DNA from 3 places in the Citrobacter sp. CFNIH10 genome. Region 2 is predicted to be linked to each of the others. Evidence: predicted binding sites of a transcription regulator. Region 2 holds the regulator's gene; each other region holds the start of a gene.

What was found. The regulator CRP, encoded in region 2, controls carbon source genes, mostly activating them, when cyclic AMP is high. The targets are predictions, from matches to a motif close to ATGTGANNNNNNTCACAT.
Region 1: ldtB (L,D-transpeptidase) is a predicted target of CRP. The motif match lies at 2,218-2,235, and genes of this name have one in related genera.
Region 3: cdd (cytidine deaminase) is a predicted target of CRP. The motif match lies at 1,952-1,969, and genes of this name have one in related genera.

Annotation. Positions count from the first base shown of each region.
Region 1 covers NZ_CP026216.1:3,010,942-3,016,596, reverse strand. The annotation lists gene C2U53_RS17985 (hypothetical protein) at 1-132, opposite strand, end outside; gene C2U53_RS17980 (hypothetical protein) at 303-719, shown strand; gene C2U53_RS17970 (IS6-like element IS26 family transposase) at 942-1,646, opposite strand; gene C2U53_RS17965 (hypothetical protein) at 1,637-1,924, shown strand; gene ldtB (L,D-transpeptidase) at 2,332-3,252, shown strand; gene C2U53_RS17955 (anion transporter) at 3,318-4,427, opposite strand; gene mntR (manganese-binding transcriptional regulator MntR) at 4,424-4,897, opposite strand; gene C2U53_RS17945 (serine acetyltransferase) at 5,093-5,655, shown strand, end outside.
Region 2 covers NZ_CP026216.1:827,064-832,718, forward strand. The annotation lists gene C2U53_RS07425 (ABC transporter ATP-binding protein) at 1-181, shown strand, start outside; gene C2U53_RS07430 (hydrolase) at 187-1,203, shown strand; gene C2U53_RS07435 (YheU family protein) at 1,206-1,424, shown strand; gene C2U53_RS07440 (phosphoribulokinase) at 1,479-2,348, shown strand; gene C2U53_RS07445 (OsmC family protein) at 2,448-2,852, opposite strand; gene crp (cAMP-activated global transcriptional regulator CRP) at 3,160-3,792, shown strand; gene C2U53_RS07465 (YccS/YhfK family putative transporter) at 3,844-5,655, shown strand, end outside.
Region 3 covers NZ_CP026216.1:4,637,369-4,643,023, forward strand. The annotation lists gene C2U53_RS26695 (LysR substrate-binding domain-containing protein) at 1-676, shown strand, start outside; gene C2U53_RS26700 (CidA/LrgA family protein) at 808-1,206, shown strand; gene C2U53_RS26705 (CidB/LrgB family autolysis modulator) at 1,203-1,898, shown strand; gene cdd (cytidine deaminase) at 2,028-2,912, shown strand; gene sanA (outer membrane permeability protein SanA) at 3,115-3,834, shown strand; gene C2U53_RS26720 (DUF2542 family protein) at 3,837-4,076, shown strand; gene mglC (galactose/methyl galactoside ABC transporter permease MglC) at 4,127-5,137, opposite strand; gene mglA (galactose/methyl galactoside ABC transporter ATP-binding protein MglA) at 5,153-5,655, opposite strand, start outside.

The sequences.
Region 1 (5,655 bases), 2.2 Mb from region 2:
ATCAATTGACATTTCATGCCCATTGATGTTGAGGACACATTTTTGATTTGAAATAAGCTCTGGCCCAAATCTATCGTAACTTAATGGGTCTTTAACAAAGGCTTCAACCATCTTAGTGGCATCACTGCTCATTTCAATTCTCCACAAATTTCGATAGAAAAAATTTACCATGTTCTCTTAAACTATCGAAATTCCTGACCATATAATGTCCGTTTTTCGGGGTCGTTTTGCGTTCAAAAAAAGTCGGAGAAAATTTGTCTGTCTATAAGATGGTGTAAACAAGTATAACTATGGTGGATTTCATGGTTAAATTTATACCCATTATGGTGGTAGCGGGCAGAACGCAGGCCAACTCTATTGCCAGGTTTCTACTGGATTCAGTGCTGGTGTGGTCATTATTGTGCTGGCTCAATACAATTATTCCATTCTATGTGCCGTTGGTAATAACCATTACAACATGCACAATTTATGCACGAGTTGGTTATAAAGTATTTTTCAAGCCGTTAACCTTCATGAAAACTAGAAGTTTTTATGTCGATGCTGAAAAACCAACAGTTCAACTCAATTACACATTAGCTGGTGGGCAGGCGAACCAATTTTTCACTTTAGCCCAAAAAACCACCAGCATCCATTTTGTTTACCTTTTCACCTGTCTCGTATACCTGTTTTTGGGTAAATCGCTCTCTAATTACGCAAAAAATATTAAGCGTGGTATATAACTCCATGAAACCGTTAATTATTGTTTTTATCATCTCTGCACTTTACCTCTCTTATCAGCTGATAAGGTCTCGTCGTCCAAAACATTGGTTGATAGTTTCCTCCTCATTGTCGCTTGCGGTTATTGTGTCCTTTCAGTTTCTCGGCGGTGTATTCCTGATCCCGACAGAATGGCACTGTTGCAAAGTTAGCGATGAGGCAGCCTTTTGTCTTATTCAAAGGCCTTACATTTCAAAAACTCTGCTTACCAGGCGCATTTCGCCCAGGGGATCACCATAATAAAATGCTGAGGCCTGGCCTTTGCGTAGTGCACGCATCACCTCAATACCTTTGATGGTGGCGTAAGCCGTCTTCATGGATTTAAATCCCAGCGTGGCGCCGATTATCCGTTTCAGTTTGCCATGATCGCATTCAATCACGTTGTTCCGGTACTTAATCTGTCGGTGTTCAACGTCAGACGGGCACCGGCCTTCGCGTTTGAGCAGAGCAAGCGCGCGACCATAGGCGGGCGCTTTATCCGTGTTGATGAATCGCGGGATCTGCCACTTCTTCACGTTGTTGAGGATTTTACCCAGAAACCGGTATGCAGCTTTGCTGTTACGACGGGAGGAGAGATAAAAATCGACAGTGCGGCCCCGGCTGTCGACGGCCCGGTACAGATACGCCCAGCGGCCATTGACCTTCACGTAGGTTTCATCCATGTGCCACGGGCAAAGATCGGAAGGGTTACGCCAGTACCAGCGCAGCCGTTTTTCCATTTCAGGCGCATAACGCTGAACCCAGCGGTAAATCGTGGAGTGATCGACATTCACTCCGCGTTCAGCCAGCATCTCCTGCAGCTCACGGTAACTGATGCCGTATTTGCAGTACCAGCGTACGGCCCACAGAATGATGTCACGCTGAAAATGCCGGCCTTTGAATGGGTTCATGTGCAGCTCCATCAGCAAAAGGGGATGATAAGTTTATCACCACCGACTATTTGCAACAGTGCCCTAAACAGTTACTACCTAAAACCACGGTAAAACGAGAGCATTTGCGTTACCGCAAAGCCGCCTTGTATCTGACACTGGGGATGTTTTCGAGGAGAGAAATACTGCGGAACAAAGTTTACGGAATATTTAGTTCACCTTTCAGCATAGCAGAAAACCAACCAGCAATTCAAATTAAATTTATCAGTGCTGAACAGCGTATCAGATTTGCTGATTAACCTTCCGACATCTTGCTTGAGTGGGGTGGCTAAAACCACCGAGCCAGTATGAGAATATTGACCCAATGAAACCAAAACTTCAAACAACGAAGACTGACCAATGAATGTATGCAGGGGTGACAGAAACCTCTCTCCCATTGCTTAATTTCCCGCTTTGAAACTATATGGTGACGTTGCTGGAAACTAACACGGACGTATCCTAAAGAATATGTGACAAACCGCGTATTATGCCACAAGTCTGAAATAAGATCGCGCCTCGTCGCAAACGACTACACTGGGGTAACAGGAAAAAAATGTGATTTCGTACACATCTGAATTCCCTGTTAACAGGAATGCACATATAATGCGCTCCCAACACTACAGAATTCTCAACCCAACAGCCTGCCAGGCAATGAATCTCGCATAACATGAATATGAAATTAACAACGTTTTTCGCGGCAGCACTCGCGGTCGTCGGCTTTTGCAGTACCGCATCCGCTGTCACCTATCCTCTGCCAACGGATGGTAGTCGCGTCATTGGTCAGAATCAGGTTATCACCATCCCGGAAGGTAACACGCAGCCGCTGGAATATTTTGCTGCGGAATACCAGATGGGACTTTCCAACATGCTGGAAGCCAACCCGGGCGTGGATACCTTCCTGCCGAAAGGCGGCACCGTGCTGAATATTCCGCAGCAGTTGATTCTGCCGGACACCGTGCACGAAGGTATCGTGATTAACAGCGCGGAAATGCGTCTGTACTACTACCCGAAAGGCACCAATACGGTGATCGTCCTGCCTATCGGTATTGGTCAGTTAGGTAAAGACACGCCTATCAACTGGACCACCAAAGTAGAACGTAAGAAAGCCGGTCCGACCTGGACGCCAACCGCGAAAATGCACGCTGAATATCGTGCCGCAGGTGAACCGCTGCCTGCCGTTGTTCCGGCAGGTCCGGATAACCCGATGGGTCTGTACGCGCTATACATTGGGCGTCTGTACGCCATTCACGGCACCAACGCCAACTTCGGTATCGGCCTGCGCGTGAGCCACGGTTGCGTGCGTCTGCGTAACGAAGACATCAAATTCCTGTTCCAGAATGTGCCTGTCGGCACGCGCGTACAGTTTATTGATGAGCCGGTAAAAGCGACCACTGAGCCAGATGGCAGCCGTTACATCGAAGTTCACAACCCACTGTCGACGACTGAAGCGCAGTTTGAAGGCGGCGAAATCGTACCGATTACCCTGTCGAAGAGCATTCAGAACATCACCAATCAGGCCGATGTTGACCAGAACGTGGTAGAGCAAGCGATTCAGAACCGTTCAGGGATGCCTGTTCGTCTGAATTGATACGAATCTGGACAATATAAAGGGCGGATAATTTTTCCGCCCTTTTTTGTTGATTTTAATTGGTATTATCTCAGCAGTAACAGCCCATACCCCACCAACGCCGCCCACACCAGCATCGGCAGTGAATAGAGATGAAAGCGCCACCAGATGCGTCGGTCGTTTGCCATCCGTAGCGCAATCAAATTCGCCAGCGATCCCGGCAACAAACCAAATCCACCGATGTTGACCGCCCATGCCAGCAGCACGGTCGGAGGCACGTAATTCAGCAGTAAGATGGTGCCGGGAACATTGCTGATAAACTGCGACAGACCAATTGCCGTCAGCCACAGGCCGGGTTCAGACAGCGAGCCGACGTGACTTAACGTTCCCTGCAATGCCGGCAGTTGCGTCAGTAGATGAACATCAATAAACATCGCCATAAACACCAGCAACAGCGTCCAGTCAACGCTCAACACCACACGCCGCGCCAGTAACAGAAACCCCAGCGCGACAATCGCCAGCCCTACCAGCTCTTGTTTGAACTCCAGCGCCGTCAGAAAAACGAGGTACAGCCCCAGACACCCCCATACCAGTCGCGGCTGCCATTGCGGCGCATGCGTGCCGGTGTGGTACGACAGCGGCTTATTAGGGAAGCAGAACCAGCACACGACCAGCAGCGTCACCATCATCGCAACGGCAAGCGGCGCCATCTGGCTGATAAAGGCAAAAAATGAGAGACCAGAACGCCCCCACAGCAAAATGTTTTGTGGGTTGCCGATGGGCGTTAACAGCGAGCCAGCATTCACGGCCAGCGCTTCAAAAATAATCAGCCGGTTGACCGGTATCGCACACAGCTTCTTCAGCGTAATGGTCAGCGGCACAACGATAAAAAGCGCGACGTCGTTGGTCAGAAAAGTGGAAAGCAGCGCCGCTGCCAGCACCATGAACATCGCCAGACGGCGCTCAGTCGCAAAGCGGCGGGTCATTTTACGTCCCAGCACATCGAAATAGCCGCTAAGCTCCACGCCTTTAGTCAGCAACATCAGGCCGCTCAGGATGATAATGGTGTGCCAGTCAATAGCGCCAGGCCACGTCCGTGGCGTGAACGGCACCCACAGACTCAACGCCACGCCAACGACAATCAATAGCTGAAAAAAACGGTCGCGTTTCAACGCCCGCAATAAAGGCAGGTTCATTCAACGGAAGTTCCGTGTTGTTCGGTAAACAGCCGGAATGCGTCCAGCGTCTCCTGACTGACATGATGCTCCATCCCCTCAGCATCGCGACGGGCTATCTCAGCGCTCACCCCCAGCACCAGCAGGAAGTTCTCCACGATCTGATGGCGCTCACGGCTTTCCTGCGCCAGCTTCTCCCCTTCCGGGGTTAAGAAAACGCCGCGCCAGGGGATCATTTCGATCAATCCCACCGAGGCCAGGCGTTTGAGCATCTTCGCCACCGTGGGTTGGGACACCCCGAGCCGGGCCGCCATATCCACCTGACGCGCTTCACCGACTTCAATAATCAGATCAGAAATCAACTCAACATAGTCGTCAATCAGCTCACGCCGATGCGCCTCTCTCACCTGACGAAACCCTTCGACGTGTTCTTCAACGTTCACTAACTGCGTCACTTTTTTTGTTGTTGGCATACCTGCGCGACGACTCATTCTGCTTCCTCATTCCTGTGACGCGTTAACAGCATCTAATTGGAGAGCGTCCATTGTAAACCAGAGTTGCCCAGGCACAAAAAATTAACGTTTTAGCAATAGCTATATAATATAACCTTCTTTATATCTTACAACCCGCATGAAACAAGGGATTTAGAGCATTCAATACATCAAAGTGTCGCAATAATGTCGCACATGAATTCTGTGCTTAAGTTTTCAACAAAACCATTGTCTATTAAGCATATTGATCTAAAATTCCTTTTTCTTATCAGGATCGCTAAGTCAAAGATCATGCCCTATCTTCAAATTGCCCTTTTCTTATTGACTGAAAATTTAACCAACCTCACCCGTTACTGGGAGCGGGAATTATTACGGTCAAAATACAAATGCTCATGGATACGATTTGCAAAAGAGTATCGTAAAGCCAAGAGAAAGAGTCATCAAAATACTATGTTCTGGTTTTGGTGGCGTCTTGCCAATGAGATGCATATGAGTAAGAAACATCATTTCAAACTAGCAGCGAGACGGTTACACCTTCAGTTAGTATCCACTTTTAATGTTGATGTCATGCTTGGAGCAAAGATCGGTTACAACCCAAGAATCCACCACTTTTCCAATGTTGTAATATCCAAGTTTTCAGATATAGGGGACAATTTATCTATAAAACAGGGGGTTACTATAGGGGTCAAAAGTTTGGACGTACATGACTACGTTCTGGAAATTGGGCACAACGTCGATATAGGCGCAAATTCATGCAT
Region 2 (5,655 bases):
GAACGCACAGCTGGCGCAGGCAGAAGAGAAGCTGGGTGACAGCGAACTTTACGACCAGAGCCGCAAAGCCGAGCTGACGGAATGTCTGCAACAGCAGGCCAGCGCCAAAGCCGGGCTGGAAGCGTGCGAACTGGCCTGGCTGGACGCCCAGGAACAGCTTGAGCAGATGCTGAGCGAGTAACGGTGATGACACACGTAATCCTTCACGACCCAGAGATGCCAAATGGCAGCAGTGACGAATTTCGCCCGATGCGCGGTATCAGTAACTGCCATCTACAGACCATGTTGCCGCGTTTGATCCGCCGAAAGGTGAATTTCGACGCCCACTGGCAGCGTCTGGAATTGCCCGACGGCGACTTTGTCGATCTGGCATGGAGTGAAGATCCGCATCAGGCGAAGCACAAGCCGCGCCTGGTGGTCTTTCATGGTCTGGAAGGCAGCCTGAACAGTCCGTACGCACATGGCCTGATTGAAGCGGCAAAGAATCGTGGCTGGCTTGGCGTGGTGATGCACTTTCGCGGTTGCAGCGGCGAACCGAATCGCCTGAACCGTATTTATCACTCCGGTGAAACCGAAGACGGAACCTGGTTCTTAGGCTGGTTGCAGCGGGAATTTGGCCACGCGCCGACGGCCGCCGTAGGCTATTCGCTCGGCGGAAATATGTTGGCATGCCTGCTGGCTAAAGAAGGGAAAAACATCCCGCTTGATGCGGCGGTCATTGTCTCGGCTCCCTTTGTACTGGAAGCCTGCAGCTATCATATGGATAAAGGCTTTTCCCGTATTTATCAGCGCTATCTGCTCAACCTGCTGAAAGCTAACGCATCGCGCAAGCTGGCGGCTTATCCAGGCTCGCTGCCGGTGAGCCTGGCGCAGTTGAAGTCCCTGCGCCGGATCCGTGAGTTTGACGATCTGATCACTGCCAAAATTCACGGCTTCGCCGATGCTATCGACTACTATCGTCAGTGCAGTGCCATGCCCTTGCTCAGCGACATCGCCATTCCGACGCTGATCATTCACGCGAAAGACGACCCGTTTATGGATCATCATGTGATCCCCAAAGCAGAAGATTTACCGCCGCAGGTGGAATATCAGTTAACCGAACATGGCGGGCACGTTGGATTTATTGGCGGGACGCTACGTCGGCCAGAAATGTGGCTGGAATCGCGCATCCCTGACTGGCTGACACCGTATCTGGAGGCCTAATCATGCAAATCCCCTGGCAGGACCTTTCCCCCGAGACGCTGGACAATCTGATCGAAAGCTTTGTGTTGCGCGAAGGTACCGATTATGGTGAACATGAACGTACCCTTGAACAAAAAGTCGCCGACGTCAAACGCCAGTTACAGTGTGGCGAAGCGGTGCTGGTGTGGTCTGAGTTGCACGAAACCGTCAATATCATGCCGCGCAAGCAATTTCGCGAATAACCCGCACGCTATCGGCCGACTATAATAAAAAATCAATTTATTGATGGAGTTAACATGTCTGCCAAACATCCGGTGATTGCGGTAACAGGATCCAGCGGCGCGGGGACCACCACCACCAGCCTCGCGTTCCGTAAAATTTTTGCGCAGCTCAACCTGCGCGCAGCCGAGGTGGAAGGCGACAGTTTTCACCGCTATACCCGTCCGGAAATGGATATGGCGATCCGCAAAGCACGCGACGCCGGACGCCACATCAGCTATTTTGGGCCCGACGCCAATGACTTCGGTCTACTGGAGCAGACGTTTATTGAGTACGGTCAGACGGGCAAAGGCCAGTCGCGTAAATATCTGCATACCTATGATGAAGCCGTGCCATGGAATCAGGTACCGGGGACGTTTACCCCGTGGCAACCCCTGCCGGAACCCACCGACGTATTGTTCTATGAAGGCCTGCACGGCGGCGTCGTCACGCCCCAGCATGAGGTCGCAAGACATGTTGATCTCCTGGTCGGCGTGGTCCCCATCGTTAACCTGGAGTGGATCCAGAAGCTTATCCGCGACACCAGCGAACGAGGCCATTCTCGTGAGGCGGTGATGGATTCGGTGGTGCGTTCGATGGACGACTATATCAACTACATCACGCCGCAGTTCTCCCGCACCCATATTAACTTCCAGCGCGTTCCCACCGTCGACACCTCGAACCCATTCGCGGCCAAAGGCATTCCATCACTGGATGAGAGCTTTGTCGTGATTCATTTCCGTAATCTGGAAGGAATCGATTTCCCCTGGTTGCTGGCGATGCTGCAGGGGTCATTCATTTCCCACATCAATACATTGGTGGTACCTGGCGGCAAAATGGGGCTGGCAATGGAACTCATCATGTTGCCGCTGGTGCAGCGACTGATGGAAGGCAAGAAGATCGAATAAACGATGGGAAGTGCGCGATGGCGCTACGCTTATCGAGCCTACAAATCAGGGATCTGTAGGCCGGACCAGGCGCTAGCCGCCATCCGGCGACAGGAAAAATTACGCCGCAATCACTTCATATGAATGGGTAATGTTGACCGCTTTTCCCAGCATCAGCGCCACAGAGCAGTACTTCTCCGCTGACAGGTCGACCGCACGCGAAACGGCGGCATCTTTCAGATCGTTACCGGTGACAATAAAGTGCAGATTGATGTGGGTGAACAGGCGTGGCGCCTCTTCGCGACGTTCTGACGTCAGTTTCACTTCGCAGTTCGTCACATCCTGACGGCCTTTTTGCAGGATAGAAACCACGTCAATGGCGCTGCAACCGCCCGCTGCCATCAACACCATTTCCATCGGGCTCGGCGCTTTATCACCAGAGTTACCGTCCATCAAAATCTGGTGTCCGGAAGCCGACTCACCAAGGAAGGTTAACCCCTCAACCCATTTAACACGCGCTTGCATATTTTTTAACTCCAGTGCGTCAATTTTCCTGACAGATTACGCGTACATAACAATTCTCGCAACGGAAGGCGACCTCCGTCATGCTGAAGCGAGACACCAGGAGACACACGGCTAAAGCTATGCTAAAACAGTCAGGATGCTACAGTAATACATTGATGTACTGCATGTATGCAGAGGACTTCACATTAAAGGCTGCAGTGAGTTTTTGACAGCCTCTTCCCAGGACGCGGGAAGCACATTTTTGCAACCCCAGAGACAGCGGCATTTTTTGGCTCTGGAGACAGCTTATAACAGAGGATAATCGCGCATGGTGCTTGGCAAACCGCAAACAGACCCGACACTTGAATGGTTCTTGTCTCATTGCCACATTCATAAGTACCCGTCCAAGAGCACGCTGATTCACCAGGGTGAAAAAGCAGAAACGTTGTACTACATCGTTAAGGGCTCAGTGGCAGTGTTGATTAAGGATGAGGAAGGGAAAGAAATGATCCTTTCTTATCTGAATCAGGGTGATTTTATTGGCGAACTGGGCCTGTTTGAAGAAGGCCAGGAACGTAGCGCATGGGTTCGGGCGAAAACAGCGTGTGAAGTGGCTGAAATTTCTTACAAGAAATTCCGTCAGTTGATCCAGGTGAACCCGGATATTCTGATGCGCCTCTCTTCCCAAATGGCTCGCCGTCTGCAAGTCACTTCAGAGAAAGTCGGTAACCTGGCCTTCCTCGACGTGACCGGTCGTATCGCCCAGACTCTGCTGAATCTGGCGAAACAACCTGATGCGATGACTCACCCGGACGGCATGCAGATCAAAATCACTCGCCAGGAGATTGGCCAGATCGTTGGCTGCTCTCGCGAAACCGTTGGTCGTATTCTGAAGATGCTGGAAGATCAGAACCTGATCTCCGCTCACGGTAAAACGATCGTCGTTTACGGCACTCGTTAATCTCATCGGAAATGACGCGCTACCCGCTAGCGCGTCATTTTTGTTTTGCCAATGTGGCGCAGACTGATTTATCACCCAGAAATCAATTATGCACTACGTCAAACGCTGGTGCTCTGTTTGCCCGTGGCCGTCGGACTGATCATCGGGCAGTTACATCTGGGCCTGCTCTTCTCTCTCGTTCCCGCCTGCTGCAACATTGCCGGGCTTGATACTCCGCACAAACGCTTTTTCAAACGTCTGATTATCGGTGCATCGCTGTTTGCCGGCTGTAGCCTGATCATGCAGCTGCTGCTGACGCAAGCGGTGCCGTTACCCCTGATCCTGACCGGCCTGACGCTCACGCTCGGCGTCACCGCTGAATTGAGCTCCCTTCACGCGCGTTTGCTTCCGGCCTCGCTGATCGCGGCGATTTTCACACTGAGCCTCGCGGGAAATATGCCGGTCTGGGAACCGCTGCTGATCTACGCGCTGGGCACGCTGTGGTATGGCTTGTTTAACTGGTTCTGGTTCTGGCTCTGGCGCGAACAGCCGCTGCGCGAGTCGCTGAGCCTGCTGTACCGGGAACTGGCGGATTACTGCGAAGCGAAATACAGCATGCTGACCCAGCATACCGACCCGGAAAAAGCCCTGCCGCCGCTTCTGGTGCGCCAGCAGAAGGCCGTCGACCTCATCACCCAGTGCTATCAGCAGATGCACATGCTGTCGGCGCATCACAATAATGACTATAAGCGGATGCTGCGCGCCTTTCAGGAAGCGCTGGATCTGCAGGAACATATCTCCGTCAGTTTGCATCAACCGGAAGAGGTGCAAAAGCTGGTCGAGCGCAGTCACGCGGAGCAGGTGATACGCTGGACGGCGCAAACGGTCGCCGCTCGCCTGCGCGTACTGGCGGATGACATTCTGTATCACCGGCTGCCGACGCGGTTCACCATGCAAAAGCAGATTGGCGCGCTGGAAAAAATTGCTCATCAGCATCCGGATAACCCCGTCGGGCAGTTCTGTTACTGGCACTTCAGCCGTATCGCCCGCGTACTGCGCACCCAGCGACCATTGTACGCCCGCGATCTGATGGCCGATAAGCAGCGTCGGCTACCGCTGCTGCCGGCGTTGAAAAACTACCTCTCGCTGAAATCTCCGGCACTCCGCAGCGCCGGGCGGATCAGCGTCATGCTCAGCATCGCCAGTCTGATGGGAACCGCGCTGCATCTGCCGAAGCCTTACTGGATCCTGATGACGGTGCTGTTTGTGACGCAAAACGGTTACGGCGCCACCCGCGTGCGTATTCTGCACCGTTCGGCGGGAACGCTGGTGGGGCTGATTATCGCAGGCGTAACACTGCACTTTCATATTCCTGAAGGATATACGCTGGCGCTGATGCTGGTGATCACCCTGGTCAGCTATCTGACCATCCGCAAAAACTACGGCTGGGCGACCGTGGGATTTACCGTCACGGCGGTGTACACCCTGCAACTCCTGACGCTGGACGGCGAACAGTTCATCATTCCGCGATTTGTCGACACGGTGATAGGCTGCCTGATTGCGTTTGGCGGCACCGTTTGGTTATGGCCACAATGGCAGAGCGGACTGTTGCGTAAAAACGCACATGATGCGCTGGAGGCCGATCAGGAAGCGATTCGTCTGATTCTGAGTGACGATCCGCAGGCCACACCGCTGGCTTATCAGCGTATGCGCGTCAATCAGGCGCACAACACGCTGTTTAACTCACTGAATCAGGCGATGCAGGAGCCAGGCTTTAACACGCACTACCTGGCGGACATGAAGCTGTGGGTGACGCACAGTCAGTTTATCGTCGAACATATCAATGCCATGACCACGCTGGCGCGTGAGCATACGATGCTGACG
Region 3 (5,655 bases), 1.4 Mb from region 2:
AATCAATGACATGGAGCGTTCACAGTATGAAATGGCACGCTTTAAAGAAGGCGGGCTGGTAGGGAGCCTGAAGATTGGCTGCTCGCCAGTGGCGACCGACTGTGTGTCGCAGGCGATCCTTAATCTGCTCGTGGAGATGCCGACGCTGCACCTTAACATTGAAGAAAAGGTCATGACGCCGCTGCTGCACGACCTGCTTGCCGGTTCCGTGGATGTCGTGGTCGGCCGCGTCGGTGGGCGAGCGCTGCAGCTTCCGCTCAATTATCAGGTGCTGTATACCGAACCCGTTTGCTTTGTCGCCCGTCCCCACCATCCATTAGCGAAGTTTGACACCCTGAGCTGGGCCGATCTAGCGCACTGGCGCTGGATCGTCTGGCCGACGGGAACGCCTATCCGCCTGAGTATTGATAACGCGCTGGTCGATAACGGAGTGATGTTGCCGGAGAACACCATCGAGTCGGCATCAATGAACGTCAGTACTAACCTGCTGCAAAGCAGCGATATGATCTCTATCCTTTCTTTACGGCTGGCGCAGCGCTATGCCAGCCAGGGACAGCTGGTGATCCTCAACCTACCGAAGATTGAACAAAAAGGCAGCGTGGGCGTGTTCTGGCGCAATAATGAGACGCCGTCCAGCGCGCTGAGTCGTTTTCTGCAACTGCTGGCACAAGTTTAGCATCACGTATTGGGGATATTGCCCAATGTTCCCGCTGTCTATGTTCAGTATGCTAAGAATTCATGATGTGATCGATAGCACGTTTTAAAGTTTAATTGTATGATGAATCCGTCGCTTCGAGGAATTTCAACATGAGCAAGACACTGAATATCATCTGGCAATACTTACGCGCTTTCGTGCTGATTTATGCCTGTCTGTATGCAGGCATTTTTATTGCGTCCCTGCTGCCTGTCGCCATTTCTGGCAGCATCATCGGGATGCTGATCCTGTTTGTGCTGCTGGCGCTGCAAATTATCCCGGCGAAATGGGTGAATCCTGGCTGCTATGTGCTGATTCGCTATATGGCGCTGTTATTTGTGCCGATTGGCGTCGGCGTGATGCAGTACTTCGATCTGCTGCGCGCGCAGTTTGGCCCGGTGGTGGTGTCGTGTGCGATCAGTACGCTGGTGGTGTTTCTGGTCGTGAGCTGGAGTTCACATCTTGTTCACGGTGAACGGAAAGTGGTGGGTCAGGAAGGATCTAAAGAATGATGTCGTCAATCTGGTGGTCTTTACCGCTGACGCTGGCGGTTTTTTTCGGTGCGCGCAAACTGGCGACACGGTTTAAATTTCCCTTACTGAATCCGCTGCTGGTGGCGATGGCGGTGATTATCCCGTTCCTCCTGCTGACCGGCATCTCCTACGACAGCTATTTTAAAGGTAGCGAAGTGCTGAATGACCTGCTGCAACCGGCGGTCGTGGCGCTGGCCTATCCACTGTATGAACAGCTGCATCAGATTCGCGCCCGCTGGAAGTCAATCATTACTATCTGTTTTGTTGGCAGCGTTGTGGCGATGGTGACCGGCACCACAGTGGCGCTGTTGATGGGCGCCACGCCTGAAATCGCCGCCTCCGTCTTACCGAAATCCGTCACTACGCCGATTGCGATGGCCGTGGGCGGCAGCATCGGCGGCATTCCGGCGGTCAGCGCCGTGTGCGTGATTTTCGTCGGTATACTCGGCGCCGTCTTTGGTCATACCCTGTTAAACGCCATGCGCATTAAAACCAAAGCCGCACGCGGACTGGCGATGGGCACCGCGTCCCACGCCCTCGGCACCGCCCGCTGTGCGGAGCTGGATTATCAGGAAGGCGCATTCAGTTCGCTGGCGCTGGTGATTTGCGGGATTATTACCTCGCTGATCGCCCCGTTCCTGTTTCCGGTTATTCTCGCGGTTGTGGGCTAAAATTTGCGATACGTCGCGCATTTTTAATTTATGTTTCATAAGTTGCATACACAATGAGAATTAGATCACACATATAGCCATAACAGGCCCGTACACTACGATCCCAATACATTGTTATGAGGCAACGCCATGCACCCACGTTTTCACACTGCGTTTAGCCAACTTGCGGACAACCTGCAATCCGCGCTGGCGCCCATTCTGGCAGATACGCATTTCCCCGCGTCGCTGACGGCTGAGCAGGTATCAATGCTTAAAAGCGCAACGGGACTGGACGAAGACGCACTGGCATTCGCGCTGCTGCCGCTGGCGGCGGCCTGCGCCTGTACGCCGTTGTCGAACTTTAACGTTGGCGCAATTGCGCGCGGCGTGAGCGGAACGTGGTATTTCGGCGCCAATATGGAATTCCTCGGCGCGACGATGCAACAAACGGTTCACGCTGAACAAAGCGCCATCAGCCACGCCTGGTTGCGCGGCGAGAAAGGTCTCGCCGCAATCACCGTTAACTACACCCCGTGCGGCCACTGCCGCCAGTTTATGAACGAACTCAACAGCGGGCTGGATCTGCGCATTCACCTGCCCGGTCGGGAACCGCATACGCTGCGCGACTATTTGCCGGATGCGTTTGGGCCGAAAGATCTCGACATCAAAACGCTACTGATGGACGAACAGGATCACGGTTTCGCCCCTCAGGGAGATGCGCTGACGCAAGCGGCCATTGCCGCCGCGAGCCGCAGTCATATGCCGTACAGCCAGTCACCGAGCGGTGTAGCGCTGGAGTGCAAAGATGGACGTATCTTTAGCGGAAGCTATGGCGAAAACGCCGCATTTAACCCGACCATCCCACCGCTACAGGGCGCGCTGATTATGTTGAATCTGAACGGCTATGGTTATGCCGATATTCAGCGTGCGGTGCTGGCGGAAAAAGCCGACGCGCCGCTGATCCAGTGGGATGCCACCGCCGCCACGCTGAAAGCGCTGGGCTGCAGCAACATCGATCGCGTACTTTTGGGCTAATTGTCTGATGGCGTCCGCGCACAGGCCGGATAAGGCGTTTTCATCGCTATCCGGTCTAACCACCTGATGGCGCAACGTTTATCAGGCCTACGCTTGTTTCACGTATTGCTGAAAATCCCCCCAATCAGACTGCTGTTTCTTGCGCTTCGCCAGCGGGTACAGTAGCCTGATTGAAATTTCATCCAGTGACAGAGTTTTCTTCATGCTAAAGCGCGCCCTCTACAGCCTGTTGGTCCTGATCGGCTTGCTGCTGTTGATCGTGCTGGGCCTTGATCGCTGGATGAGCTGGAAAACTGCCCCCTATATTTACGATGAGCTTCAGGACCTGCCCTACCGCCAGGTTGGCGTGGTGCTCGGCACAGCCAAATATTATCGTACCGGGGTGATCAACCAGTATTATCGCTACCGTATTCAGGGTGCGCTGAACGCCTATAACAGCGGCAAAGTTAACTATCTGCTGCTCAGCGGCGACAACGCCTTGCAAAGCTATAACGAACCGATGACGATGCGCAAAGACCTGATTGCCGCTGGCGTCGATCCTGCCGATATTGTGTTAGATTACGCCGGATTCCGCACGCTCGATTCGATTGTCCGCACCCGTAAAGTCTTTGACACCAATGACTTCATCATCATTACCCAGCGTTTCCACTGCGAACGCGCGCTGTTTATCGCGTTACATATGGGGATTCAGGCACAGTGCTACGCCGTGCCGTCGCCAAAAGATATGCTGACGGTTCGGGTACGCGAGTTTGGCGCACGTTTTGGCGCGCTGGCCGATCTGTATCTGTTTAAACGTGAACCCCGTTTCCTCGGCCCGTTAGTGCCAATTCCCTCCCTGCATCAGGTTCCCGACGATGCCCAGGGCTATCCGGCCGTAACACCGGAACAATTGCTTGAACTGCAAAAGAGACAAGGAAAATAAGCATGGAAGACAAAACGCTTTTTATCGTGATTGGCGTACTGATGATCGTCGCCTGGACCCTGCGGGAAGGTATTAAAGGGTTACGCTCTGGCGTCGTTGAGAAAACGGTCAAAGGTTCGCAAACGCCGCGCTTAATTCAGCGCGCAGCGGAACCTGGCGCTTACTGGAGCTATATTGGCGTCTACTTTGGTCTTTCGGTCGGCGCGCTGCTTGTCGGCATCTGGTTAGTTTTTATCAAATAAAAAACCGGCGCAGAGCACATCTGCACCGGTTTGATTCTGCCCTGAAGGGATTACTTCTTACGCGCGTATTTCAGTGAATCCAGTGCGACCGCAAAGATAATGATGCCGCCCTTGATGATGTACTGCCAGTACGGGTTAACGCCGATGTAGGTCAGACCGTAGTTGATGACGGTAAAGATGATCACACCGGTCACCACGCCGAACACCGTTCCCACCCCACCGCTAAACGACACGCCGCCGACCACGCACGCCGCGATCGCATCCAGTTCGTACATAAAGCCCAGGTTGTTGGTTGCCGAGCCGATACGCCCCGCTTCCAGCAGACCGCCGAAGGCATAGAACACACCGGACAGCGCATAGATCATCAGCAGGTTCAGCGCCACGTTCACGCCTGATACCTTAGCTGCTTCCGGGTTACCGCCGATGGCGAAAATGTTTTTACCGAAGCGGGTTTTATTCCACAGCACCCAGACAAACGCCACGGCGATTAGCGCATAGAACGTGATATACGACAGCCGGAAGCTGCCCAGTGCGATAAAGCCCTGCGCAAAGGTCGAGAAGCCGCTATCAAAGCCCGAAATCGGTGAAGCCCCCACGAAGTCGTAATACAGGGAGTTGATCCCGTAGACGATAATCATCGTGCCGAGCGTCGTAATAAACGGTGTTACGTTCAGGTAAGCAATGATAATCCCGTTCACCAGACCGATGACCGCGCCAATAGCACAGACGATCAGGATAACCAGCGCAATCGGCATGGTCGCCATTTCGGGGAACACTTTATTGGCGTTCTCCATCGACTGTAGCAACGTTGCCGCCACCACCGCCGCCAGACCCACCTGACGACCCGCTGACAGGTCTGTCCCCTGGGTGACAATCAGACCGGCGACGCCCAGTGCAATGATAATACGCACGGAAGACTGGGTCAGAATATTACTTAAGTTAAGCAGACTTAAGAACGTGGGATCCTGGAAAATAATAATGGCCAGCAAGACTAAAAGAACGACGTAAATACCGCCCTCTTTCAGATAAGTAAGAAAACTTTTCTTATTTAACGCACTCATGAGGAGCCCCTGATCTTAAAGGTGCAAAGACGCAAGACGCAGAATTTCGTTTTGCGTTGTCGTTTTTGTATCAACAATTCCAGAAACGAGGCCGTTGCTCATGACCAGAATACGATCCGTTATCCCTAACAATTCCGGCATTTCGGAGGAGATAATAATGATCCCCTTACCTTTTTTCGCCAGTTCCGCAATTAACTGATAAATTTCAAACTTCGCACCGACGTCGATCCCACGGGTGGGTTCGTCGAGCATTAAAATTTCCGGTTGCGTCAGCAGCCAGCGACCAATAACCACTTTCTGCTGGTTACCGCCCGAAAGCGAACCAATTTGCGTCTTGTGACCTGGCGTTTTTACCCGCATAGAGTCAATAACCCATTGGGTATCACTTTTCATTCGTGAGTTATCTAACAGACCCACTTTATTTTTGTAATTCTGAATATTGGAAATTAAGGAGTTAAAACCAATGTCCAGATAAGCATAAATCCCGGTAGAACGACGCTCTTCGGTGACCAGCGCGA